Regions from separate parts of the Bacillus thuringiensis genome, predicted to be linked through region 2. Evidence: predicted binding sites of a transcription regulator. Region 2 holds the regulator's gene; each other region holds the start of a gene.

Region 1 (5,155 bases), 2.2 Mb from region 2:
AATTAACAAGTAAAGCGATTTTTTCATGCCCTTTTTCAGTTGCATAGATTTCGGCAGCTTCAATTAATTTAGAACCAATACCTTTTCCACCGTGTGCACTTGAAACTGATAATGTATCAATGTAATACTCATCAAGCTCAGCTTCTTTTTCTAACGTAATCGATTCATCTTTATGTAATTCTCTTAAGTGATGTACAATTGGTGCGTCAAGCTGTGTTGCTTCACTACCGTGATAAGCGACAATAATTCCAACTGCACTCTCGTCTTGTTCATAAATAAAACAGTTTTCGTAGCTCAGACGGTTATTTTCTTTTGAGAACCATGTCTCAAGTCCTAGTAATACTTCTGCTTCAACTGTGCTACCTGTGATTTTTTCAGCAATTTCATGCAGAGCATTATACAATAAAGGAGCTATTGCCATTGCATCTGTCTTTTTTGCTTTCCGAATCATAGTATCCCTCCTAGTTCTATTTGTATATTGTAGCATAGTGGTATGGAACTTTGCATAATTGAATGCCGAAATGTTTGATATAGAGAAGTAGCTATGTTAGTATATGATATTTAGTGGACATATAGTAAAACGATATTGTTTGCGAAATAACGAAAATAAAATCATGGCATAACAACGAGATAAAGTGAAATGTTAATCAGTAAGATTTTTTGTTCATTCCACGACTGATTAGTAGTCAGCACCAATCGGATTACCCGCAAATAGCGGGATAATTTTACAGTTGTTGACCTATAGAATATACGATAGAATAAAATATTGCAGAGAGGTGAAATACATGGATAAAGAATTAGCAAATACAATTTTAGATCAGCTGAAAAATGGTGAAATAACGGAGTATGTTGTTACGAAAGATGTATTTTATACGTTCAGAGAAGTTGTTGTAAATAGAGAAGACTTTAAGCATTTCATTGGTAACGCACAGCGAGGCGGGCAAGTGATTTATACATATTCAGAAACGCCACGTTCATAAAGGGGAATTTTGATCAGCAGGGCATCCTTCACTAATTAGTAGCCTTCACCAACCGGACGTTTAATGTGGGATAAATAAAAGATAAAGGAGAGGGGAATTATGGGCGATTTTAAACAAAGCATTTTACCACATTGGGATTATATGTGGAAAGATAGAGCCGGCAATAGATTTATGGGAATGGTTATGTATCCAGAGAAACGAAAATGTTCAGCAAAAATGCTTCAGAAAATAAAAAGAGCATATGAAGAAGCGATAGAAATTAAAGTAACTGTACAAGTTCAACATACATATCAGTACGTAGAAGGAATGATTGTATACTTTGATGAAGAGGCTCCTGTATGTACAATGCTTGATAAAGATGAAAATCCACATCACATATTTGTAAAAGATATTTTGCGTATTGAGCACTCTGAATAAACTTTTCATAAATAAATTGAAGTTCCATAATAATAATCTTTTTCTATAATAGTTATCTTTTAGTATGTAACGAAAAACGAAAGTATATGTATAATATATTTAATAAGGTAAATTTGATAAATGTAATCGTTTTTTAGAGCAGATTATAGTTTCATATCTGTTCTTTTTTGCGTGATGCTGGAGAAATATATTTCTCCAGCATCTACCGTTTTATGACAAAATATATTGTTAACTTTTTTAAAAATAAGGTTAAATTCGTTGACAACTTTTTTGAAAAGCACTTTATTGACATGAGTTTTAGAATGTTGTTTCATAGTCATTGTATTGAAAAAAAACGGCTATCATGTCGAAAAGTAAAATTTAAAAAAAGAAAGAATTTATACATATATCTTGTGTCTTATTTTGAAACGTAATACAATATATAGAGAAATCAAGAACAACATATAGAGAATATAGATTTGAGAGGGAGGGTCGGAAATGTTAGTTGCATATGATTCTATGACAGGAAACGTGAAGCGTTTCATTCACAAATTAAATATGCCGGCCGTTCAAATTGATGAAGATCTAGTAATAGATGAAGACTTTATTCTTATTACGTATACAACAGGTTTTGGCAATGTACCAGAACGTGTTTTAGACTTTTTAGAGCGCAATAATGAAAAATTAAAAGGCGTATCTGCAAGCGGCAATCGTAACTGGGGAGACATGTTCGGTGCAAGTGCTGACAAGATTTCTACTAAATATGAAGTGCCTATTGTATCAAAATTTGAGTTATCTGGAACAAATAACGATGTAGAATATTTTAAGGAAAGGGTGCGGGAGATTGCGACACATTGAACTGAATAATGAAATCACGCAAATGCAGGACGGTTTTTATCAGCTTCATAAAGATAAAGAGGCATTAGAAGTCTTTATGGAAGAAGCTAGAGAGAATACCGTTCCTTTTAATAGCGTGGCAGAGCGAATGGAGTATATGAAAGAACATGATTACTATTACAACGTTCTGGACGAGTATAGCTTGGAGGAAGTAGAGGAAGTATATAACATCGCTTATGGTGAAAACTTCGAGTTCCAATCTTATATGGCAGCATCTAAGTTCTACAAAGATTATGCGTTAAAAACGAATGATCAAAAACAATACTTAGAAAGCTATGAAGATCGTGTAGCAATTGTTTCATTATACTTAGGACGCGGTGATGTTTCGAAAGCAAGACAATTCGCAAGCATGATTGTAAAACAAAACTACCAACCAGCGACACCAACCTTTTTAAATGCGGGAAGAAGCAGAAGAGGAGAAATGGTGTCTTGTTTCTTGTTAGAGATGGACGATAGCTTAAATTCAATCGGCTTTAACATTAATACTGCGATGCAATTATCGAAAATCGGCGGGGGAGTAGCTTTAAACTTATCTAAGCTACGCGCACGCGGTGAGCAAATTAAAGGTATTGACAACGCTGCAAGTGGCGTAGTACCTGTTATGAAGTTGCTTGAAGATTCGTTTTCATATGCGAATCAGCTTGGCCAACGAAAAGGTGCCGGTGCAGTATATTTAAACATTTTCCATTGGGATATTATTGAATTCCTTGATACAAAAAAAATAAATGCCGATGAGAAGAGCCGTATTCAGTCTCTATCAATCGGAATTATCGTTCCAAGTAAGTTCTTTGAGCTTGCTGAGAAAAACGAACCTTTCCATGTTTTCGCGCCTTATACGGTTTATAAAGAATATGGCAAGCATTTAGATGATATTGACATTGATGAAATGTATGATGAATTAATGAGCAATCCGAAAGTGAAGAAGAAGCCACTAGATATTAGTGCACGTGATATGCTTATTAAAATCGCTATGATTCAGCTTGAGTCTGGTTACCCATACTTAATGTTTAAATCAAATGCAAATAATCAACATCCATTGAAGGATATTGGAACTGTGAAGATGTCGAACTTATGTACAGAAATCTTCCAGCTTCAAGAAACTTCAGAAATAAATGATTACGGTACAGATGACATTATCCGTCGTGATATTAACTGTAACTTAGGATCGTTAAATATCGTAAACGTAATGGAAAATAAAGAAATTCGTGAAGCAGTTCATGCGGGAATGGAAGCTTTAACAGCTGTTTCTGATATGACGATTATTCCGAATGCACCAACTGTGAAAAAAGCAAATGACGAGCTTCATTCAGTTGGACTTGGAGCAATGAACTTACACGGATATTTAGCAAAAAATAAAATCGCTTATGAAAGTGCAGAAGCGAAAGAATTCGCTCGTACATTCTTTATGATGTTAAATTACTACTCTATTGAGAAAAGTATGGAAATCGCTACAGAAAAAGGCGAGACATTTAAAGACTTCGATAAATCTGATTATGCGAATGGCACATACTTTGAAAAGTATGAAACGACAGATTACAGCCCAGTAACTGAAAAAGTTCAGCAACTATTTGAAGGAATTCATATTCCAACAAAAGAAGATTGGACAAGTTTAAAAGAGCAAGTGCAAAAGAATGGTTTATACAACTCATATCGTCTTGCCATTGCTCCAACACAATCAATCAGTTACGTTCAAAATGCAACTTCAAGCGTAATGCCGATCGTAAGTCAAATCGAATCAAGAACATATGCGAACGCGACAACATATTATCCAATGCCGTATTTATCAAAAGATACGTTCTGGTACTATAAATCTTCTTACGATATGAATCAGTTTAAATTAATTGATTTAATCGCAGAAATTCAAGAACATATTGACCAAGGAATTAGTACAATTCTTTACGTTAATAGTGATATTTCAACACGTGAATTAGCACGTTACTACATCTATGCACATAAAAAAGGCTTAAAGAGTCTGTATTATACGAGAACACGTAAATTAAGCGTGGAAGAGTGTGTGGCTTGTACCGTTTAATATAAAAAGTGAGACATGATGAGCAGGGTTTTCTGAACCCTGCTCATGCTTAGTTATCATATTTAGAGAAGGGGCGATTTAATGCGTGCGGTAAACTGGAACAAAAAAGAAGATGATTTTAGTTTAATGTTTTGGAAGCAAAACATCGCTCAGTTTTGGACAGAAGAAGAAATTGCGGTTTCGTCTGACAAAAATACTTGGGTGCAATTATCGAAAGAAGAGCAAATTGCTTATAAGCGTGTATTAGGTGGTTTAACACTTTTAGATACGAAACAAGGTGGCGAAGGAATGCCACTTGTACTTGTTCATCTTGAAAATTTACAAGCTAAAAGTGTATTAGCTTTCATGGGAGCTATGGAAGAAGTACATGCGAAGAGTTACAGTCATATCTTTACAACGTTAGCTACTGAAGAAGAAATTGATGATATTTTTGACTGGGTAGACAATCATCCATTACTTGAGAAAAAGGCCGGTATTATTACTGGTTACTATCGTCGTTTGTTAAAGCCCGAAGTAACGAAAAAAGAGCTATATATGGCAATGGTAGCAAGTGTGTTCTTAGAAAGTTATTTATTCTATAGTGGATTCTTCTATCCGCTTTACTTAGCTGGTCAAGGAAAACTAACAGCAAGTGGTGAGATTATCAACTTGATAATTCGTGATGAGTCAATTCACGGCGTATTCGTCGGTATTTTAGCACAACAAATCTTCGCAGAACTTTCTGCAGAAGAGCAACAAGAAGTGCAAAAAGAAACACAAGAGTTATTAATGGAACTATATGAAATTGAAATGGCCTATACAGAAGAAATTTACACTTCTATCGGTCTTGTAGAAGATGTAAATCGTTTCG
Region 2 (5,155 bases):
AGACAACCTGAATATTTCGATCTCATATTTGAAAAGAAAATATCACTATAATACAAAAGAGCAAGCTTCTCAGCTTGCTCTTTTACTTATGACGACGGTTTTTCCCACCAATTGGAATTGGTTTCGCTAAATATTTAATTCGTTCCATAATACGTGCTGCCTTCATTTCTTCAGCCTCACCACGCTGTGTATACGTTAAATGATGTTCCAGTTGTTTAAAATCAAAATTAGACGTAAAGAACGTCGGTAAGTTTTCTAACATACGGAATTGCAAGATTGCACCAAGCACATCGTCACGCACAAAGCTCGACATCGCTTCTGCCCCGATATCATCTAACATTAGAACTTGTACGCGTTTAACCGCATCAATTTTTTCGCCAATCGAATTATCTTGAATCGAACTTTTAATTTCACGTAAAAATTCCGGGAAGTATACGAGCATCGAACTTATTTTCTTTCGAGCAAGCTCGTTCGCAATTGCTCCTAAAAGGTAAGTTTTCCCTACACCAAATTTACCGTACAAATATAAACCTTGTGCTTTTTTTCCTGGTTCATATGTACTTAAAAATTCATTCGCTGCACCAATCGCATCGATACGTGCATTTAAATCAGAAGGGTCTAAGTTTTCCATAGTTGCCTGTAAAATATCCGTTGGCATATATACACTTTGAACGAGTTTTTCATATTTCTTTCTCTCGTCATATGCTACTTTTCTAACGCAGCGATCGTATTGAATATCAATCATTTTCCCTTGAATAACAAGCTTTGGCTCATACCCTTGCAGCATATTTTTACATGCACCCAAATCCGGACAATCTACGCAACCTACACTTTGTCCAATATATTCATATAACTTCACAAGACTGCGCTCAATCATAGAAGTCGTTACTTCACCTTTATGTTCGTCTATAAATTCTTTCACACGCGGATGCGCCATTACTTCTGCCTTTAATACTTCATATCTATTTTTAAAGTTTTCATTTTCCATTAATTTTGTAAATGAATTTTGAATATGCTCCATTTTCTCACCTCAAAGAGCGTTCATTCTCTTCTATTAATCACGCTTATATTTTTTTAACACTTCTTCTAATCGTTTTCGTTCATCTTCTAGCGTACTTGCATCTTTTTCTACACTTACATCTTTCTTCGCTGTTTCTTTCTCTTGTTCTTTCGGCTCTTCTTCCTTAAGCCAATCTGGCACCATTTCTTTTCGTACCGTTTTCTTCGCCGTACGGCCTTTTTTCTTCGTCTCAGCCCACTCTTGATATTGACGATTCTCTTCTTTCGCTAACGCCATCGCTTCCGCTACTGTGCCGACCTTTTTACGTGCCCAATGCCCAGCAATCTTCTCAACATACGTTTTCGCAAGTTTCATATCTGAGCGTAGCATAACGTAATAAATAAGTACATTCACAACTCCTGGTGTCAATTTTTGATTAATCATGACATCTTCAACAATTTGCAAGTCCGCTTTCGTTGCCTCTGCACCACCAGAAATCTCTTTCAATAGTTGTTTTGGCGAGATTTCCTCTAGCTGCTTTATTAGCATCTCCTCTTGTGATGAAGGCTCTTTCTCTTTCATCGTACGTGCAGCATGAGGCTGTACTCTTTCACTTAGTACCGGTAATGCTTGACCATTTTCAAATTGATACCAATCGCGCGCTCCTTTTCTAAGCCTTTCCATATCAATTGTTTGCATCTCTGTCACCGCACCAAGAACGATATTTTGCATCGATAACACATCTACACCATACACGTAAGCAAGTGTTATAACGCAGTCTCTTACTTGATCTGTAATCGCCTTTTTAGGAACAAGAGCGGACAATCCATCTACAAATAAAGAGAAATCAAAGAAATCATTCCAAACTTTCGGAGCGTCTCCCTTCTCGTTACTTGGCATAGTTGTCGTTTTTGGAATACGAAGGTCTTCTTGCGCATGCTCAAGCTGTCCTGGATTAAACGAACCAAACACATCATTGAAAGAGCGCGTAACATTTTCATAAGAAGCAAAATCAAATTCTTCTTCTAAGAAATATTGCTTTACTTGATTATATTTTGTCCGACTCAATCGATTGTATAAAAAGATACTTAAAACAATATCATCAAAAAACTGCTTCGGAGATAAAGGTGGTTGCAATTCATATATGAACATTCGAATATCTTTTTCTTTCTTAATATATACCTTCAAAAGCCCAATTGCCTCTAACTTTACTCGTTCCTCATATATTTCAGGAAGTTGCATTTGCATAGTCACCATAAGGGAATGATGTGTATTCTCTTTTCCAAATACACGATCTTGCTCTAGCTCCCCCCATAGTGTCATGTATAAGCTAAAAGCTCTACTACCTATTAACGGCTGATACAACATCGTTAATACTTTTCGGTCGTAATTATGCAGTAGCCCTTTCGCACTTACTTTATAACGATCAATCGGCAATAGCTCCATCCATGATTGTTTTTCCATTCTTGCTTTTCCTTTCTCTCATCCAATCTATCCTCTACTTCATTCGCTCTATCTTCATTATATAAATTCTTAGTGAAAAAGAGCTATTAGCTTACGCTTCTAGCTCTTTTATCCTATTACTTACGGTATGTAAAGAGAATAAAATACAACTTCTACTCTCTTTCTTTTTGCAGTATATCTTTTAATTCTTCAATAAATACATTTAAATCTTTAAATTGACGATATACAGAAGCAAAGCGTACGTAAGCAACATCATCAATATCGCGAAGTTCTTCCATAACAATTTCACCAATCATATCACTTTTCACTTCTGATATACCTAAATTACGCAGTTCACGTTCCACGCTTTGTGTTACTTCTTCTAATTGTCTTAAAGATACTGGTCTTTTTTCACACGCTTTAATTAAACCGCGTAAAATCTTTTCTTTATTAAACTCTTCTCTTGTGCCTTCTTTTTTAACAACGATAAGAGGTGACTCTTCTACCCTTTCAAAGGTCGTAAAGCGACTTAAACAACTTTCACACTCTCTTCTTCTTCGAATAGAGCGCCCCTCGTCTACCGGACGCGAATCTAACACTCTTGTACCATTATGAGAACAGGATGGACAACGCAATTCATTCACTCCTTTACACTATACTCTTTATTTTTCTCTACTCAATTCACCTAAAATATATATACAATATTATATAACTCATTCTAACTCTCTTACCACTTTAAGTTTCAGCGCATCACTTTATCATCTCATACTTAAAAATAAGATGGTATATAGGGCACTACCTCATTTGCAAGAGTCCAATTTATTCAACTAACAAGTACGTTATATTTTCCCTTTTTTATAAACTAAAAAAGAGGTGCATTATACACCTCTTTACATTTTAAATCAATTATGTTCTTTTTTAAAGAGCTTTTGTTTCTCTCTGCTTAATTTCGAAGCTACCAGTGCCTCGAGGAAGCTCGATGCTCTCACGCGTTTTCGCGTTTAAACCTTCTGCAATATATTCTGCAGCAACATTTGGATCAATACGATCCCCACAAGTATAAACATCAATACTTGCGTAACCGTGCTCCGGAAAGCTATGAATTGTTAAATGTGATTCTGAGATAATTACTACTCCACTTACACCTTGTGGTGCAAATTTATGGAAAGCAACCTCACGCACTTCAGCACCAGCTCTTAGTGCTGCATCCACAAATAATTGTTCAATATACGGCATGTCATTAAGCTTGTCGAAATCGCAATCCCAAAGTTCAGCGATCACGTGACGACCCATCGTATCCATAGTATCCATTCTACAGTTCCCCCTTGTAAATTTATTCTAACTGTTCGAATTGAAAACTAATTTGCAATTTGGCTTGCTCCACTACCACGGGGGAAAGTTAGTCCAGAGAGGTCCTAACCCTTTAAGTAGTGACTACGTACCTCAGCTCTTAAGTTTACGAGTGTTAGTATACTTTGTTTATTTTCATTTTGCAACAACAGTTTTTTCGATTTTCTGTCATATTTTCCTCTTTACTTTTCCCTAAAAAAAATAAACGATTCACAAATGCAGTAATCACAACGTTTCGTGGTATGTCCACTTTTTAAAATATACTTATATAATTTTTTTCCTTTTCAGAAAAAAATAAAAAAAGAGGGCAAATATTGCCTTGCCCTCTCCCTCATTCACTTAAATGTGTTGCACATTTTCTTGTTTCGCTAACTCTTCAACAACTAACGTTACAAGATCTACAACACGACGAGAGTAGCCCCACTCGTTATCATACCAAGCAAGTACTTTCACTTTACGATCACCCATTACCATTGTAGATAAACCATCAATAATAGCTGAGTGTGTATTTGTATTAAAGTCGATAGATACTAAAGGCTCTTCGCTGAATTCTACAATACCTTTTAACGCACCGTTTGCAACAGTTTTGAATGCATCGTTAATAGCTTCAACTGTTACATCACGTTTTACGTCTACTACTAAGTCAACAAGAGACACGTTTGGCGTTGGTACACGAAGTGCCATACCATGAAGTTTTCCGTTTAAATGCGGAAGAACTTTTGCTAGCGCTTTCGCAGCACCTGTCGTTGTCGGAATAATTGATTGTCCGCAAGCACGTGCTCTTCTTAAATCTTTATGTGGGTTATCAATATTTTTTTGGTCATTTGTATAAGCGTGAACTGTCGTCATTAAACCGTTTTCAATTCCGAACTGCTCATCTAACACCTTAACAACAGGCGCTAAACAGTTTGTTGTACAAGATGCATTTGAAATAACAGTATGTTTTGTAATATCTAATTGGTCTTCGTTCACACCAACTACAATTGTTACATCTTCATTTTTACCAGGCGCTGTTAAAATAACTTTTTTCGCTCCAGCTTCAACGTGAAGAATTGCTTTTTCTTTCGAATTAAATTTACCAGTTGCTTCAATTACAACTTCAACACCTAAATCTGTCCAAGGCAATTCCTTTGGATCGCGGTTGTTTAAAAGGCGAATCATTTTTCCATCAACTAATAAGTGATCTTCAAATGCTTCTACTGTTCCGTCAAACTTGCCATGAACTGTATCATATTTAATTAAGTGTGCTAACGTTTCAGATGGATAGCTTGCATTGATTGCTACAATTTCGAATGCGCTTTCTTTTATTGCTTGACGAAATACCATTCTCCCAATACGTCCAAATCCATTAATTGCCACACG
Region 3 (5,155 bases), 940 kb from region 2:
ATTTCAAACCTTCCATCGACCAAAACATCCCCATAATGTAACAACTCTATCATATCATTATTTTGAGAACTCTGTATCTCTTCTAACGTATAACCTGTATACATCCATAGGTTTTTTTTCAAATCTTTCACGATCTTTGCTACCTTTTTTACTTCAGCAGCTTGAAAAAATGGATCTCCACCTGAAAATGTTACATCAGTTAATGGATTACTTGCAATCTCTTTCACAATTTCTTCTACTGTCATTTCCGTTCCGTTGCAAATATTCCACGATTTTGGATTATGGCAACCGACACAACGATGCGGACAGCCCGCAAAAAACACGACCGTCCGCAATCCTTCTCCATCTACTACACTATCATGAATAATATTCATCACTTTCATTTATGTTTCACCCGATCTATCTCTTCACTACGTTTCGCACTATTCCACTTCGACATATCTCCTACAAGATAGCCTGTTATGCGGCGAATTCTTTCTATATTAGCCTCATCTTCATTCCCGCAACTTGGACATTCATTTCCAATAACCCCGTGATAACTACAGCACTTACAACGGTCAACAGGATGATTAATTGAACCGTATCCAACACCATGTTCTGCCATGGCTTGTACAATTTGTTTTAATGCCTTTTTGTTATGCATTGCTGCTCCGTCTAGTTCAATATACGTAATGTGTCCTCCATTACATAGAGCATGGAACGGGCCTTCTAAACGGATTTTTTTTATCGCTTGAATGTTATAATAAACTGGAATATGGAATGAATTCGTATAGTAATTATGGTTCGTTATACCGCTAATCACGCCAAATTCTTCTCTATCTTTTTTCACAAACTTCCCTGACAATCCTTCCGCTGGAGTTGCAATTATCGAGAAATTCAGTTGATGTTCTTCTGTCGCTTTATCCATTCTATCTCTCATAAAGGAAATAATTTCATACCCAAGTTTCCATGATTCTTCATCTTCCCCATGATGCTTTCCTGTTAAAGCTACTAAACATTCCGCAAGACCGATAAAACCAATACTTAACGTCCCTTGTTTTAAAATCGAAGCTACGGAGTCTTCAGGCTGCAATGTTTCTCCACCACGCCATACACCTTGTGAATATAAAAACTGAAAATCTCTTGCTCGCTTCGTACATTGATACGCAAATCTTTCTAATAGCTGCTTAATTCCTAAATCTAAATAGTAGTTTAGCGCTTCAAAAAATGCTTCTTTTGAACCACTAATTAACGCTAATTTCACTAAATTAATAGACGTAAATGATAAATTCCCTCTACCAATCGCTGTTTCTTCTCCATGTATATTAGACATAACACGGGTACGACATCCCATGTAACATACTTCACTTTCTGGTCTTCCATCATAATGCACTGCATTAAACGGAGCATCTAAAAATGAAAAGTTAGGGAATAATCGCTCTGCAGTTGTCTCTAATGCTAATTCAAATAAATCGTAGTTCGGATCACTTTCTTCAAAATTCACACCTTTTTTCATCTTGAAAATTTGAATCGGAAAAATCGGTGTCTCTCCTTTACCAAGCCCAGCTTGTGTCGCTTTTAAAAGTTGTTTAATCAACAGTCTTCCTTCTTTTGATGTGTCTGTTCCGTAATTAATAGAAATAAACGGTACTTGTCCTCCGCCCCTACTATGCATACTATTCGAATTATGAACGAAAGCCTCACACGCTTGATACGTATCATTTTCCGTTTCTTTCCACGCGAATTCTTCTATTTGTTCTTTCGTAAGCGGATATGATTGTAATCGTTTTTTATGTCTCTCAATTGTTTTTCGTACATAAGGTGCTAAATCAATATCAAAGAGTGCAAACGATTGACCACCATGCTGCATATTTTGATTCGCTTGAAAAATAATAGACGAAAGAGCCAATGCACTTTTAATGTCTTGCGGTTGTCTCATATGTCCATGTCCAGTATGAAAACCGTTAGCAAGCATTTGCGCTAACGGAATTTGCGAACAAGTCGTCGTTCCTGTCGTATAAAAATCTAAATCATGTGGATATAATATATTTTCATTTATCGCTTTTTTCACTTGATCTGACAATAAATTCTCAACAGCATAATATTTTGCACTCTCAGATGCGAACGTTCCCATTACGCCCATTGGAGAGCGGCCGTCTACATTTGCATTTTCTTGCATTAAATCTTGTTCATTGCCGTGGACTATCGTCTCAAACACTTTCATTAATTCTTCTCCACGTGTAATATTTCGTAACATTTATAACCCTCCACCAATATGTTGTTGTCTTGTGATTAAAATGTTACTACATATAGTCTTACTGTTTCTGTGAGAAATGTAACATTACTGTGAAATTTTTTTCACGAAATAATGAATTTTTCATTTACAAAAAAGAAATGTGCTCTTTACAAATGTATGGTACAATATACGGGAAAAACTCTTTTTACCCTTTATCAACACATTTGAATAAAGGAGACTGAACTTATGGTTACTACATATCTTTTATTTATCGTTGCCTACTTACTTGGCTCGATTCCATTTGCACTAGTTGTTGGAAAAATTGGCTACGGAATCGATATTCGTGAGCACGGGAGCGGTAATCTAGGCGGAACAAACACATTCCGCACATTAGGGAAAAAAGCAGGTTTTACCGTTACAATTGCTGACATTTTAAAAGGGACATTAGCAACAAGTCTACCAATGATTTTCGGATTAGATATTCACCCACTATGGTTCGGGTTAGCGGCTGTTCTTGGACATGTCTACCCGATCTTCGCGAAATTCCGCGGTGGTAAAGCAGTTGCAACTTCTGCTGGGGTGCTATTATGCTATTCACCAGTTGTTTTTGCAATATTAGCTGTTGTATTTTTCACCCTTTTATTTACAACAAGATACGTATCACTTTCTTCTATGGTAACAGCAGTTGTTGCTGTTATTGCATCCATTGTTAGCGGGGATAAAATCTTCATTATTGCGATGTGTTTATTAGCAGGTATGGTTATTTATAAACACCGTGCAAATATCAGACGAATTATAAATAAAACTGAGCCTAAAGCAAACTTTTCAAAAAAGCAAAAATAAGATCGTAACCCACATAACGCAAAAAGAAAACGTGAAGCATATTAATAGCGTCTTTTTGCGTTATTTTTTATACTAAAGAAAAAGCAACATAATTTGGAGGAACTATACATGAATCTTTCCGTAACAAAAGAAGCAGCACAATGGTATAAAACTGAATTAAACTTACAATCAAATGAAACACTACGCTTTTTCGTACAATACGGTGGTTGCAGTACTGTGCAAAAAGGACTTTCTTTAGGTATTCGTAAAGATGATCCTGCACATCCTGCTGTTCAAATTCAAGAAGAAGGTATTAATTTCTTTATTGAAGGCGATGATGAATGGTTCTTCGATGGACATAATTTATCTGTTACACTTAACGAAGGTGACGACTTCCCACAATTTAATTATGAAAAATAAAAAAACGTGGCTTCTGCCACGCTTTTTTATTTTTTCTTAATTTCCTCATATTTCGCATACCACTCAGGATATAACTTTTTAAATGATACAGGGCGGAACCCTTCTTTTTTCGCACAAATATTCGTCGTACTTGCAGTAATACAAAGTTCACCATCACCATTATATATTTCATATCCATATACAACGCGAAGTGGGCTCACAGTATCTACCCATGTTTTTACGATTGCTTTTTCTCCGTAACGCATCGCTTTACGGTATGAAATTTGTAAATCTAACACAGGAGAAATAATTCCTTCTTTCTCCATTTCAACATATGAAAAACCTAAATCTTGTATAAGTTTCGTGCGACCTAACTCAAGCCACACTAAGTAGTTTGAATGGTAAACAACACCCATTTGATCTGTTTCCGCATAACGGATTTCAACTTCATGTTCTGCTACAAACATATGTATTCGCCTTCTTTCACTTCTGCTACCTTGCATACATTTAATCATAATACAGTGACATCAAAAATAAAATAAAAATAGTGAATCTTTTCCCGAAAGGAGCCAGCATATGATTCAAATTGTAACTGTTCGTAGTGGTGATAGCGTATATAGCTTGGCATCAAAATATGGATCAACACCTGACGAAATAGTAAAAGACAATGGATTAAATCCAGCTGAAACACTCGTTGTTGGTCAGGCACTTATCGTTAATACGAAAGGAAATAATTATTATGTACAGCCTGGTGACAGCCTATATCGAATTTCTCAAACATATAATGTCCCCCTCGCTAGTTTAGCTAAAGTGAATAATTTATCTTTAAAATCTATTCTCCATGTCGGACAACAATTATACGTACCAAAAGGTACAAAACGAGCTGTAGAATCCATCGCTTATTTACAACCTTCAACTATACCGATTAAAGAGAGTTTAGTTAATGCTACACGTGCCATCAATCCATTCTTAACATACTTAGCTTATTTTAGTTTTGAGGCAAAAAGAGATGGCACATTAAAAGAACCTACTGAAACAGCTAAAATCGCTAATATTGCAACGCAAGGTAAAACAATCCCTATGCTCGTTATTACAAATATTGAAAATGGTAATTTCAGTGCCGATCTAACATCAGTTATTTTACGCGACGCAACGATTCAAAACAAATTTATTACTAACATTTTGCAAACAGCTGAAAAATATGGCATGCGAGACATTCATTTCGATTTCGAAAGTGTAGCACCTGAAGACCGCGAGGCGTATAATCGCTTTTTACGAAATGTAAAAACACGCTTACCTAGTGGGTACACATTGAGCACAACTCTCGTACCGAAAACAAGTTCCAATCAAAAGGGCAAATTTTTCGAAGCTCATGATTATAAAGCGCAAGGGCAAATTGTTGATTTCGTCGTCATTATGACATATGACTGGGGATGGCAGGGCGGGCCACCGATGGCGATTTCTCCTATCGGTCCAGTGAAAGAAGTACTTCAATATGCAAAATCTCAAATGCCTCCACAAAAAATTATGATGGGGCAAAATTTATACGGGTTTGATTGGAAGCTTCCATTTAAACAAGGAAATCCACCTGCAAAAGCAATTAGCTCCGTCGCAGCTGTTGCACTAGCTCGTAAATATAATGTTCCTATTCGTTATGATTTCACAGCCCAAGCTCCTCATTTTAATTATTTTGATGAAAACGGCGTGCAACACGAAGTT

The links. The regulator NrdR, encoded in region 2, represses ribonucleotide reductase genes. The targets are predictions, from matches to a motif close to AACACNATATATNGTGTT.
Positions count from the first base shown of each region.
Region 1: the regulator NrdR is predicted to act here: its motif matches at 1,809-1,826, upstream of nrdI (class Ib ribonucleoside-diphosphate reductase assembly flavoprotein NrdI).
Region 3: the regulator NrdR is predicted to act here: its motif matches at 2,279-2,296, upstream of AC241_RS17710 (anaerobic ribonucleoside triphosphate reductase).

Region 1 covers NZ_CP012099.1:1,321,830-1,326,984, forward strand. Annotated here, with positions in the region: gene AC241_RS06845 (GNAT family N-acetyltransferase) at 1-451, opposite strand, end outside; gene AC241_RS06850 (hypothetical protein) at 786-980, shown strand; gene AC241_RS06855 (hypothetical protein) at 1,080-1,397, shown strand; gene nrdI (class Ib ribonucleoside-diphosphate reductase assembly flavoprotein NrdI) at 1,875-2,234, shown strand; gene nrdE (class 1b ribonucleoside-diphosphate reductase subunit alpha) at 2,221-4,305, shown strand; gene nrdF (class 1b ribonucleoside-diphosphate reductase subunit beta) at 4,387-5,155, shown strand, end outside.
Region 2 covers NZ_CP012099.1:4,398,986-4,404,140, forward strand. Annotated here, with positions in the region: gene AC241_RS22670 (DUF4177 domain-containing protein) at 1-51, shown strand, start outside; gene dnaI (primosomal protein DnaI) at 83-1,021, opposite strand; gene AC241_RS22680 (replication initiation and membrane attachment family protein) at 1,055-2,464, opposite strand; gene nrdR (transcriptional regulator NrdR) at 2,617-3,078, opposite strand; gene speD (adenosylmethionine decarboxylase) at 3,362-3,745, opposite strand; gene AC241_RS22695 (glyceraldehyde-3-phosphate dehydrogenase) at 4,133-5,155, opposite strand, start outside.
Region 3 covers NZ_CP012099.1:3,458,603-3,463,757, forward strand. Annotated here, with positions in the region: gene nrdG (anaerobic ribonucleoside-triphosphate reductase activating protein) at 1-383, opposite strand, end outside; gene AC241_RS17710 (anaerobic ribonucleoside triphosphate reductase) at 380-2,236, opposite strand; gene plsY (glycerol-3-phosphate 1-O-acyltransferase PlsY) at 2,462-3,058, shown strand; gene AC241_RS17720 (HesB/YadR/YfhF family protein) at 3,167-3,457, shown strand; gene AC241_RS17725 (acyl-CoA thioesterase) at 3,484-3,903, opposite strand; gene AC241_RS17730 (glycoside hydrolase family 18 protein) at 4,013-5,155, shown strand, end outside.